Regions from separate parts of the Bacillus sp. ABR genome, predicted to be linked through region 2. Evidence: riboswitches for the same ligand, from Rfam matches in the RefSeq annotation. Region 2 holds a riboswitch; each other region holds the start of a gene.
The links. A riboswitch is a leader RNA that binds a small molecule or an ion and turns the genes downstream of it on or off. The one in region 2 is predicted to bind thiamine pyrophosphate.
Positions count from the first base shown of each region.

Region 1: another riboswitch for thiamine pyrophosphate. It lies ahead of thiC (phosphomethylpyrimidine synthase ThiC); the one in region 2 lies ahead of tenA (thiaminase II).
Region 3: another riboswitch for thiamine pyrophosphate. It lies ahead of tenA (thiaminase II); the one in region 2 lies ahead of tenA (thiaminase II).

Region 1 is NZ_JAOYSL010000002.1:555,109-558,391, reverse strand. It holds gene OIT90_RS08285 (YhcN/YlaJ family sporulation lipoprotein) at 1-198, shown strand, start outside; gene OIT90_RS08280 (LysE family transporter) at 244-876, opposite strand; TPP riboswitch at 1,112-1,220, shown strand; gene thiC (phosphomethylpyrimidine synthase ThiC) at 1,347-3,107, shown strand; gene OIT90_RS08270 (hypothetical protein) at 3,143-3,283, opposite strand, start outside.
Region 2 is NZ_JAOYSL010000005.1:41,161-44,443, reverse strand. It holds gene OIT90_RS15670 (monovalent cation:proton antiporter family protein) at 1-1,070, shown strand, start outside; TPP riboswitch at 1,130-1,239, shown strand; gene tenA (thiaminase II) at 1,318-2,028, shown strand; gene tenI (thiazole tautomerase TenI) at 2,003-2,620, shown strand; gene thiO (glycine oxidase ThiO) at 2,604-3,283, shown strand, end outside.
Region 3 is NZ_JAOYSL010000001.1:190,139-193,421, reverse strand. It holds gene OIT90_RS00890 (ABC transporter ATP-binding protein) at 1-798, opposite strand, end outside; gene OIT90_RS00885 (ECF transporter S component) at 773-1,372, opposite strand; gene tenA (thiaminase II) at 1,369-2,055, opposite strand; TPP riboswitch at 2,143-2,246, opposite strand; gene OIT90_RS00875 (hypothetical protein) at 2,303-3,283, opposite strand, start outside.

The DNA.
Region 1 (3,283 bases), on a different contig from region 2:
ACGGATGAGAATGTGTATATTGCCATTAAATCAGATGGCCGCCTGACGTCAGAAGGTGTATCACAAGTAGAAGAAGCAGCGACTCGTTATGCAGATGGAAGAGCAGTCCAAGTCATGAAAGATGAAGGTGCATTCACACGCTTTAGAGATATGAGAAGAACGCAATTTGAAACAGGACAAACAGGCATGACCCGATAGTTTGACACAAAAAGGCTAAAGTTCATCACGAACTTTAGCCTTTTCTTAAAAATAAACCTTGATGCCTATATAAAATTCGTAAAAGAAATAACAGCCAAACCCTAATAATAAAATACCAGCAATAATGGATGTCCACTTGATCATCGTCCGATTCATCACTTTTCTTGTTAAGGATACAAGGGTGAGTAGACCAATGTCATGAAGGAGAATCCCTGCCAAAATACCGCCGGCAGCCAGCATAAATTCAGATGAATCTGTTTTTGTATAAGCATCTGCAAGTACAGCACCAAAAACAGAAACCCAGAACACAAGATTTCCAGGAGATACCGCCACGAGCAAGCCGTTTCGATATGTTTTCACGAATGATTTATTGACCTTTTCTCCTGCTAAATGAATATCTTGATCCGCATTTTTAATGGAATCGTATGCGAGAATCATTAAAAATACAGCTCCAATCAGCCAGAGCGGGATTTGAACAAACGGCAAAGATAAAAACTGAGCAAATCCAGCATATAAAGCCAAGATGAGTAATAAGTCTATGGTCATACCGCCTGCTCCGACAGTTAAACCATGAAAAAATCCGTTTTTCAGTCCCTGTTTTGTCATTTCAACCGTGATTGCTCCAACAGGCAGAGCAATTGAGAATCCTACGACGATAAATGTGAGAAATGTTTGCAATCGACTAGAACTTCCTTTAAATAAATTGTATAAAAATTCTCCGTTTAGATTAATTATACATAATAGGAGAAAAGGATCAATGATTATTTCAGATTTAATTGAAATGAGAGAGATAGATGATGTATAGAAGACTGTATATCAACATGATCTATAACGCTTGTAGGGGAAAGGAACTATTTTCCTGAATCTTCTTTTCTTCATGATGTCTCTATGCTACACTGATGTGGAAATCAATAAAAGTGACTAGGGGTGCCCGTAAATGGGCTGAGAGAGAAGTATAAGCTTCTTAACCCTTTGGACCTGATCTGGCTCGTACCAGCGTGGGGAAGTTGAAGATGATGCATGTATCATATCAATGATATGCATGTTTATTTCTGACGACGAAACCAGGTTCTTTAAATAGAGCCTGGTTTTTTGCTGGTGCTGATTCCATCCTGTCCGGTGACAAGAAGAAAAGGAGAGAACAGCAAATGAAAGAAAAGAAAAGTGTCCCATCCAACCAATCATTGTTATCTAGCTTTGACGGCAGCCATAAGGTGTATGAGAAAGGATCAAGACCCGATATCTTAGTGCCAAAAAGAGAGATTACGCTCTCACATACTGTGACAGAGGCGGGCGACATAAAAAATGAACCAGTCCGTGTATACGATACGAGTGGACCGTATACGGATGAGAACGTTCATATTGACGTCACAAAGGGGTTAAAGCGTCTTAGGGCAGCATGGATTGAAGAAAGAGGAGATACAGAAAGCTATGAAGGGCGTCATGTAAGACCGGAGGATAATGGATACCGTTCAAGGGAGAAGGAGTCCATCCATTCTGTCCAAACTAATTTTCATCATAAGCCGCTCCGCGCGAAACAAGGAGCGCGCGTGACGCAAATGCATTATGCCAAAAAAGGCATCATTACGCCTGAAATGGAGTTTATCGCAATAAGAGAAGAGCTAAGCCCTGAGTTCGTTAGAGAGGAAGTAGCGAGCGGAAGAGCCGTCATTCCTTCAAATATTAACCATCCAGAAAGTGAACCAATGATTATCGGAAGGAATTTTCATGTCAAAATCAATGCGAATATTGGCAATTCGGCTGTCACGTCATCCATTGATGAAGAGGTTGAAAAAATGACATGGGCGATCAGATGGGGGGCAGATACAATGATGGATCTGTCTACTGGAAAGGATATTCATACAACGAGAGAATGGATCATTCGGAATTGCCCAGTCCCAGTAGGAACCGTTCCTATCTATCAGGCCCTTGAAAAAGTGAATGGAGTCGCAGAAGATTTGACGTGGGGTGTGTACAGGGACACATTAATTGAACAAGCGGAGCAAGGTGTAGACTATTTCACGATTCATGCTGGCGTGCTGTTAAGATATATTCCGCTCACTGTCGATCGGGTGACCGGAATTGTTTCAAGAGGTGGTGCAATTATGGCAAGATGGTGTCTTGCTCATCATCAAGAGAATTTCCTCTACACTCACTTCGAAGACATTTGTGAAATTATGAAAAAATATGATATCGCCTTTTCACTTGGAGATGGACTTAGACCAGGCTCGATTGCTGATGCCAATGATGAGGCGCAGTTTGCAGAGCTGGAAACGTTAGGTGAGTTAACAGAGATTGCTTGGAAACATGATGTGCAGGTAATGATTGAAGGGCCCGGACATGTCCCAATGGATAAAATCAAAGAAAATGTGGACAAGCAAATGGACATTTGCAAGGAAGCACCATTTTATACGTTAGGGCCTCTTACAACAGATATCGCACCTGGGTATGATCACATTACATCCGCGATCGGTGCGGCCATGATCGGCTGGTACGGAACAGCAATGCTGTGCTATGTAACACCAAAAGAGCATTTAGGTCTGCCGAACAAAGAAGATGTGAGAGAAGGCGTGATCGCCTATAAAATTGCAGCACATGCCGCTGATCTAGCAAAAGGACATCCTGCGGCTCAAAAGCGCGATGATGCTTTATCGAAAGCGAGGTTTGAATTTAGATGGCGGGACCAATTCAACCTGTCACTTGATCCAGAAAGAGCCTTGGCGTTCCATGATGAAACATTGCCTGCCGAAGGCGCTAAAACCGCTCACTTTTGCTCGATGTGCGGACCGAAGTTTTGCAGTATGAAAATTTCTCATGATATCCGCAATCAATCTGAAGAAGTAAAAAGAGAGATGGAAAAGAAGGCGAAGGAGTTTGTCAGTCAAGGAAGTCAAATTTATCAGCCATAAAAAAAGAACCTCGCACGATGCTGTGCGGGGTTTTATCAAACCGCTGAAAAGGCTTTTCTTAAAAGGTGAAAAAATGCCTTTGCTGCATATGCCATCATGTCCACACTTGGAATGAGAGCATCTGTTAAATGAAAAAAGACTGTTTTTCTTTCTGGAGATGTTCGTTTCTTTTTCTG
Region 2 (3,283 bases):
TAGCTGGCGTACTTGTGTCCCTTCTTTCGCCAAATAAAGAGCTCGTTCAGCAGCTGGACTCATTTGGCTACGGATTTTTAATCCCGATCTTTTTTGTGATGGTCGGAGTGGATCTGAATATATGGGCACTGTTTAAGGATCCAACCATCATGATCATGATTCCGCTGCTGTTTATTGCGTTGCTTATTAGTAAACTCATCCCAATTCTTTATTTGAAAAAATGGTATGACATGAATAAGGTCATCGGCTCAGGCTTTTTATTAACTTCAACATTATCTCTCGTCATTGCAGCTGCGACGATTGGTGAGCGGCTCGGTGTCATTGATCATAAAATGTCTGGAGCGCTGATTTTAGTTGCTGTGCTAACGAGTATTTTAACACCTGTTTGGTTTAAAGCGCTGTTTAAAAAAGAACAAGCGGCGAGCCATAAGAAGCGTGTGACCTTTATTGGTGCAAATCAGCTGACCTTACCTGTCACACTTGATTTGCATCAGGATGAATATGACATTCGGATTTTGCATGTGTTTCAAGAAAATAAGGAAGCACTGCTGGCAGACTCTATCTTTGAAGTCGAATCAATTGAACAATACGACGATGAGACGCTGAGAAAGGCAGGCGTCGGCCAAGAAGATGTCCTTGTCGTCGCAACAGGCAGTGAGACGAAAAATAAGGAAATTGCTTTATTTGCAAAAGAAGAAGGAGCAAAACAAGTCATTGCAAGTGTCAACAAAGCAGAGGCAGAGCTGACATTGAAGGAAGCGGGCATTGATACGTTTTCTACTTTCCTTTCATCTAAAACGGTGCTAAGAGCTTTGATTGAAGCACCTGATGCGATTCGATTGCTAACAAATGAGGATTCTTCTTTGTATCAAATTCAAATGAACAATCATCGTTATCATAATGTCATGCTGAGAGAATTTCCTTTCACCGGTGATTTGGTATTTGTCCGCATTTTCAGAGGGGTAGACAGCTTAGTACCGCATGGAGATACGACACTTAGAAGCGGCGACCGTGTGCTTGTATCGGGCTCCCGGGAGTATGTGGCAGGACTAAGAGCCCAATTAGAATGACAATGAACCCTTGACCAATGAACAATTCCTGATTAAGATAGAGGTACAACATCATATATTTGATCCACTAGGGGAGTCCTTTAAAAGGGCTGAGATAAAAGTGTCGACTTTTAGACCCTCATTACCTGAACAGGTTCATACCTGCGTAGGGAAGTGGTGCGGTTTTTGACTATGCTTTTTACAAATTCCAAGCCACTTTCCACGCGGAAAGTGGCTTTTTTATATGGAAAAACAGGAGGAGAGGAACATGACGTTTTCAACAGAATGTAAAGAGGCTGCAGCAACATGGTGGAATGGAAGCTTTACGCATCCTTTTGTCAAAGGGATTGGGGATGGCACACTTTCACTCGATCGTTTCACCTATTACGTGATGCAGGATTCGTATTATTTAACTCATTTTGCAAAGGTGCAGGCATATGGAGCGGCGATTAGTGAGGACTTACATACGACGGGCAGAATGGCGTATCATGCCCAGGGCACGTATGAAGCAGAGCTGTCGCTGCATAGGAAATTTACAGAGCTTCTGCAAATTTCTGATGAAGCCATTGAGAACTTTAAGCCTTCCCCGACTGCTTATGCGTATACCTCTCATATGTATCGATCTGTAAAAAGCGGACGGTTTGAAGAGATTTTAGCCGCGTTATTACCGTGTTACTGGCTCTATTATGAGGTAGGTGAAAAGCTGAAACAAACAACACCTGACCATCCAATTTATCAAGAATGGATTTTGACATATGGAGGCGATTGGTTTAAGGAACTCGTTTTCGAACAGGTGAACCGCTTTGATGAACTAGCAGAAATAGCACCAGAACATGTACGCGCCAATATGAAAGAAAATTTTGTGATTTCAAGCTATTACGAATATCATTTTTGGGAGATGGCGTATCAAAAAGAATTGTGGCAAACAGCATGCTTAGATGGGGTTGGTGCAAATGGAACTCCACGCAGTGACAAATGATTCGCTTCCTGCGGGTGAACTGATCAAACAAATAAAAGCCATTGCGTCTGAAGTGGATTTTATTCATATTCGGGAACGTTCTAAAACAGCAGGTGAGCTTGTTGATCTCGTGAAGAATCTCCTTTTAGAAGGTGTGCCGAAAGAAAAGCTCGTGATCAATGACCGAGTAGACGTGGCGCTGCTAACCAATATTCACAGGGTGCATCTTCCGGGTCATAGCTTTTCGCCGAAGGAGCTGCGAAGAAAATTCCCTCACCTTCATGCAGGGGTGTCCGTCCATTCGATAGAAGAAGCGAAAGCAGCAGAGAAAAATGGAGCAGAGTATGTCATGTTTGGGCACGTATATGCCACCTCTTGTAAACCAGGACTTCAGGCAAGAGGTGTACAGCTTGTGAAAGAACTGACTACTGCACTAACAATTCCAGTGGTGGCCATCGGCGGGATGACCCCAGAACGAGTTTCAGAATTGAAACACGCTCATGTGAAAGGAATCGCTGTCATGTCTGGGATTTTTACTCATCATCAGCCGCGTATGATGGCACAAGCATTTTCTGAAAAGGTAAAGGAGAATCCTTATGAAAAAGCATTATGACGTTGCAATCATTGGTGGTGGAATCATAGGGATGTCAATCGCCTATCACCTTGCAAAAGCAGGAAAACAGGTGGTCTTATTTGAAGCGAATGAGATAGGGAAGCAAACGACAAGTGCGGCTGCCGGGATGCTCGGTGCACATGCTGAAGGAGAGGGGCATGAGGATATTTTCTTTCAGGCAGGCAGAGCAAGCCAGGCATTATACGAAAAATTAAAGGTCGATCTTTTGCATGAATCAGGTATTGATATTCGGACTTCAGCAGGCGGCATCATGAAGGTCGCCTTTACAGAAGAAGAGAAGCAGGCCCTTTGCCGGATGCAGCATTTGTCTACGTTTAAGTGGCTTGACGCAAGCAACGTAAAAAAATACATGCCTCAAGTCACAGATCACATGCTGGGAGCAGGTTTGATTGAAGAGGATGTGCATGTGGAGCCTTACGCTGTATGCAGGGCTTTGTGGCAGGCGGCGGTCCGCTACGGAGCAGATGTGAAAGAGTGTACACCTGTGATCGAAGTGAAGCGGGGCAAAGAAGTGTTAACTGTCAGAACACCGAAGGGCACATTCACATGTGATGACCTGACAGTCGCAAGTGGTGTATGGTCTGGCCGTTTTTTTGAAGAGTTCGGATTATCGCATTCTCTTTATCCAGTAAAAGGGGAATG
Region 3 (3,283 bases), on a different contig from region 2:
TTTTCTTGCTTCATAGGTTTGCATAAAGGTTTGACTTAGTGGATGAAATGGATCTTGAATAATCGTGGACCATTTCTCGGGAAATAATTTTGGCCGCCAAATTCCTGCCTCTTTCATTTCTTCCTCATATGTCACGAGCACATCTTTTGGAGCCCCATCTGCTAAAATGCAGCCTTGATCATCTAATAAAATCACCCGATCCATCCATTCGATGACACCGTCTAGCACATGTTCTACAAAAATCATGGTTTGTTGCTGATCGGCTGCAAGCTGCTGCAGCAGTTGAAATATGTCCATTCTACCTGCTGGGTCAAGCTGTGCGGTTGGTTCATCAAAGAATAGAACATCCGGCTGTAATGCTAGTAAACAAGCAAGTGCCAATCGCTGCTTCATGCCGCCAGATAAAGTGTGAATCTCTGTATGCGGATCAACATTCAGTTGGACTTTTTGCATGAGTTGCTGAATGATATCATCCATCTCTTCCCGAGGGACGGAACGGTTCTCTAAGCTAAAGGCAATTTCTTCATTGACGCGGTGCATACAAAACTGAGAGTCTGGATCTTGAAACATGACGCCTGTATGTCTTTGTAACACCACTTCACCCTGCATGTCTGCTTCCACATGCTCTGGAATGATTCCAGCCAGAACCGAAATGAGCGTGGATTTCCCGCTTCCGCTCGGTCCTAAAATAAGCACCTTTTCCCCTTTTTGAATCGTCAGAGAGATTTGATTTAAAACAGGCTTAGGCTGTTCATAAAAACGAACAGTCAGATCATTGCACGCGAGAAATGAATTCATGCTGTTCACCTTTGTTTCGTTTTTCTTTCATGATGGCATATTGATTCAGTACACCTGTTTTGGATAGTGCGTCCACCACCACTTTCGCAAGGCAGCCGCCAAGTATCATTCCACTAATAATTTGAGTCACAAGGGTCATAAGTAAAACTTGAGGCGTGTAATAACTAAAGCCATTTGCCACGAGACTGTACGCCATCGCTCCGATAGCGGCAAAGGCACCAGACAGCATCAGTGTCCACATGCGGTATCGTTTATACCCAAAAAGAGCAAAGGCGATTTCTGCCCCAAGCCCTTGGCATACACCAATCAGCAAAGCTGAAAGTCCGAAGTGGCTGCCTGTCAATAATTCCACAGCCGCGGCAGCTGTTTCCGCAATCAGGGCAGCCCCCGGCCTTTGAATGATATACGCAACGATTGGACTAGCAATGACCCATATTCCAAACATGATATTGCCTCCTGCTGGGCCAACAAGTGCTGTAATCGGTAAGTAAAGTGTGGACCATCCTAAATAGATCACACCGCACGCAACGGATAAAATCACAGCAAGGACGACTTCTTTCATCTTCCATGTCATGATGAATGCACCTCCAGTTGAACTGGCCACTCTTCAACAGTGAAGGCCATTTCCCAAAACTTGTATTCGAGCTGGCAACTTAAGATAAAATGCTGTTTCATTTTTTCCTTTTCCTTCTCACTTGCTGCTTCCGCCAATTGATCGAGCCGCTTGCAAAGCTCACCTGTGACAGAATCGGTTAATCCTCCATAAAACGTGATCCATTCATAAAACGGATGTGACGGGTCTGGCTGCACATCTGTGAGCATTCGTTTCCCTATTTCCCAATATGTCCAAGGACATGGAAGCAGGACAGCGATGATTTCACCAAGCGTACCTTCCTGTGCGACTTGCAGCATGTGATGAATATAGTGATGAGCACTCGGAGCCAAAGAAGCACCTTGGAGCTCATCATATGCTACTCCTGCCACTCGGCAAAGGTTTTGATGGGGGTGCGTTTCACTATCTAGTACAAACGCAATCTGCTGATGAAAAAAAGCAATATCCTCTCTGTCTGTACATCTGCTAAGCGCTGCTGCATAAATTTTAATGAATGCTTGTAAGTATTCTGCATCCTGTTTGACATAATGAATGATCTGTTCCTTTTCCAGCTTTCCTGCTGCCAGGCCTCTGACGAACGGATGCTGATAAATGGCTTCAAATAACGGTTCTGCTTCTTTCCTTAATTGCGTAGAAAATGTCATAAAAAAAGCCTCCTCTTCTTCAGTTGAATAAATGAAAAAGCCACCCCAAATGGAGCGGCCTTCTTATCGATTCAATCATGAATAAGACAAGGTCCAGCTCCACTTCCCTCCGCTAGTACGAACTAGATCAGGTTCAAAGGGTCCAAGATTTTCTCTTGTCTCAGTCATACATGACTCCCCTAGTGGACTTTTGTCATTTAATTATCTTTACTCTACACATGTGGCGATTTGATGTCAACCGCCTTTCTTAATTCAACGTTCTGATTGTTGGCAGTTTCTCGATCCCTGCAGCATAGTAGAAATTCAACACACTGAAGAAATCGATCGGCTTTCCTGTTTTTAAATCTACAGCTAAAATATGATCACCGTAATTTGTCATATCATCAATATCTAAGCGTCTTGGTGTCGTCTTCCCAAGTGTATCAACAAAGCTACTATGGTAGTACTGCCCGCTAGCAAACGATGATTCATGATACATAAATAAAGTCTCCACATCTAAGTAGACGAGAATGGCCTCTGAGGAACTTGCGTATGGAGCAGAGTACGACACTGGTGCCGAAATACTTTTCACCTTCACACTGTCAACAGAATGAGTTCTCTGTTCATATTTTCCATCATATGAGAAGTAAAATACACGCTCCCATTTATAATCGGCGATCTTAGATTGTTTGTTATATACTTTTGTACCATTTGCGAAAACATCCCCATTGGCATACGTAGCGACAAAGTATTGCAATGTTGATGACAGGGATTCAGCACCTGTGAAATTTGGTGGGTTTTTGGCATTCACCTGTAATGTATATGAGTCTCCAAAGTCTCCACCGCTGGTAATACCAAACGCATAATCACCCGCTGGTAAATTGCTTAACGCAATCAGACTGCCTGCCGGTTGAATAAGATCCGTTGGGTAGGCTTGTCCTGTTTCATAATCAACAACAAATAATTGAACGAAATAATCAGGGTTTGAAGAGGTAATCCGGCTGATGAGTGCCTGAGGTGAAGATGTGCTTAAAAACCATAAATCAACTGGGTCGTCCTCTGTTAAGACAGCCGATTGATTTATGGCTAGTCCATCAATGGAGCGAACGGCAGACGTGCGCATTTTGCCATCTTTAGCAGCTTTTCGTTTGATACTGATTCCTTTCTTCTTATTCACTTTAAATGATTTTTTCACTTGCTTCTGTTGGATAGCGGTTCCTTCATCCTGCTTTAAAAACGACTCTTGCAC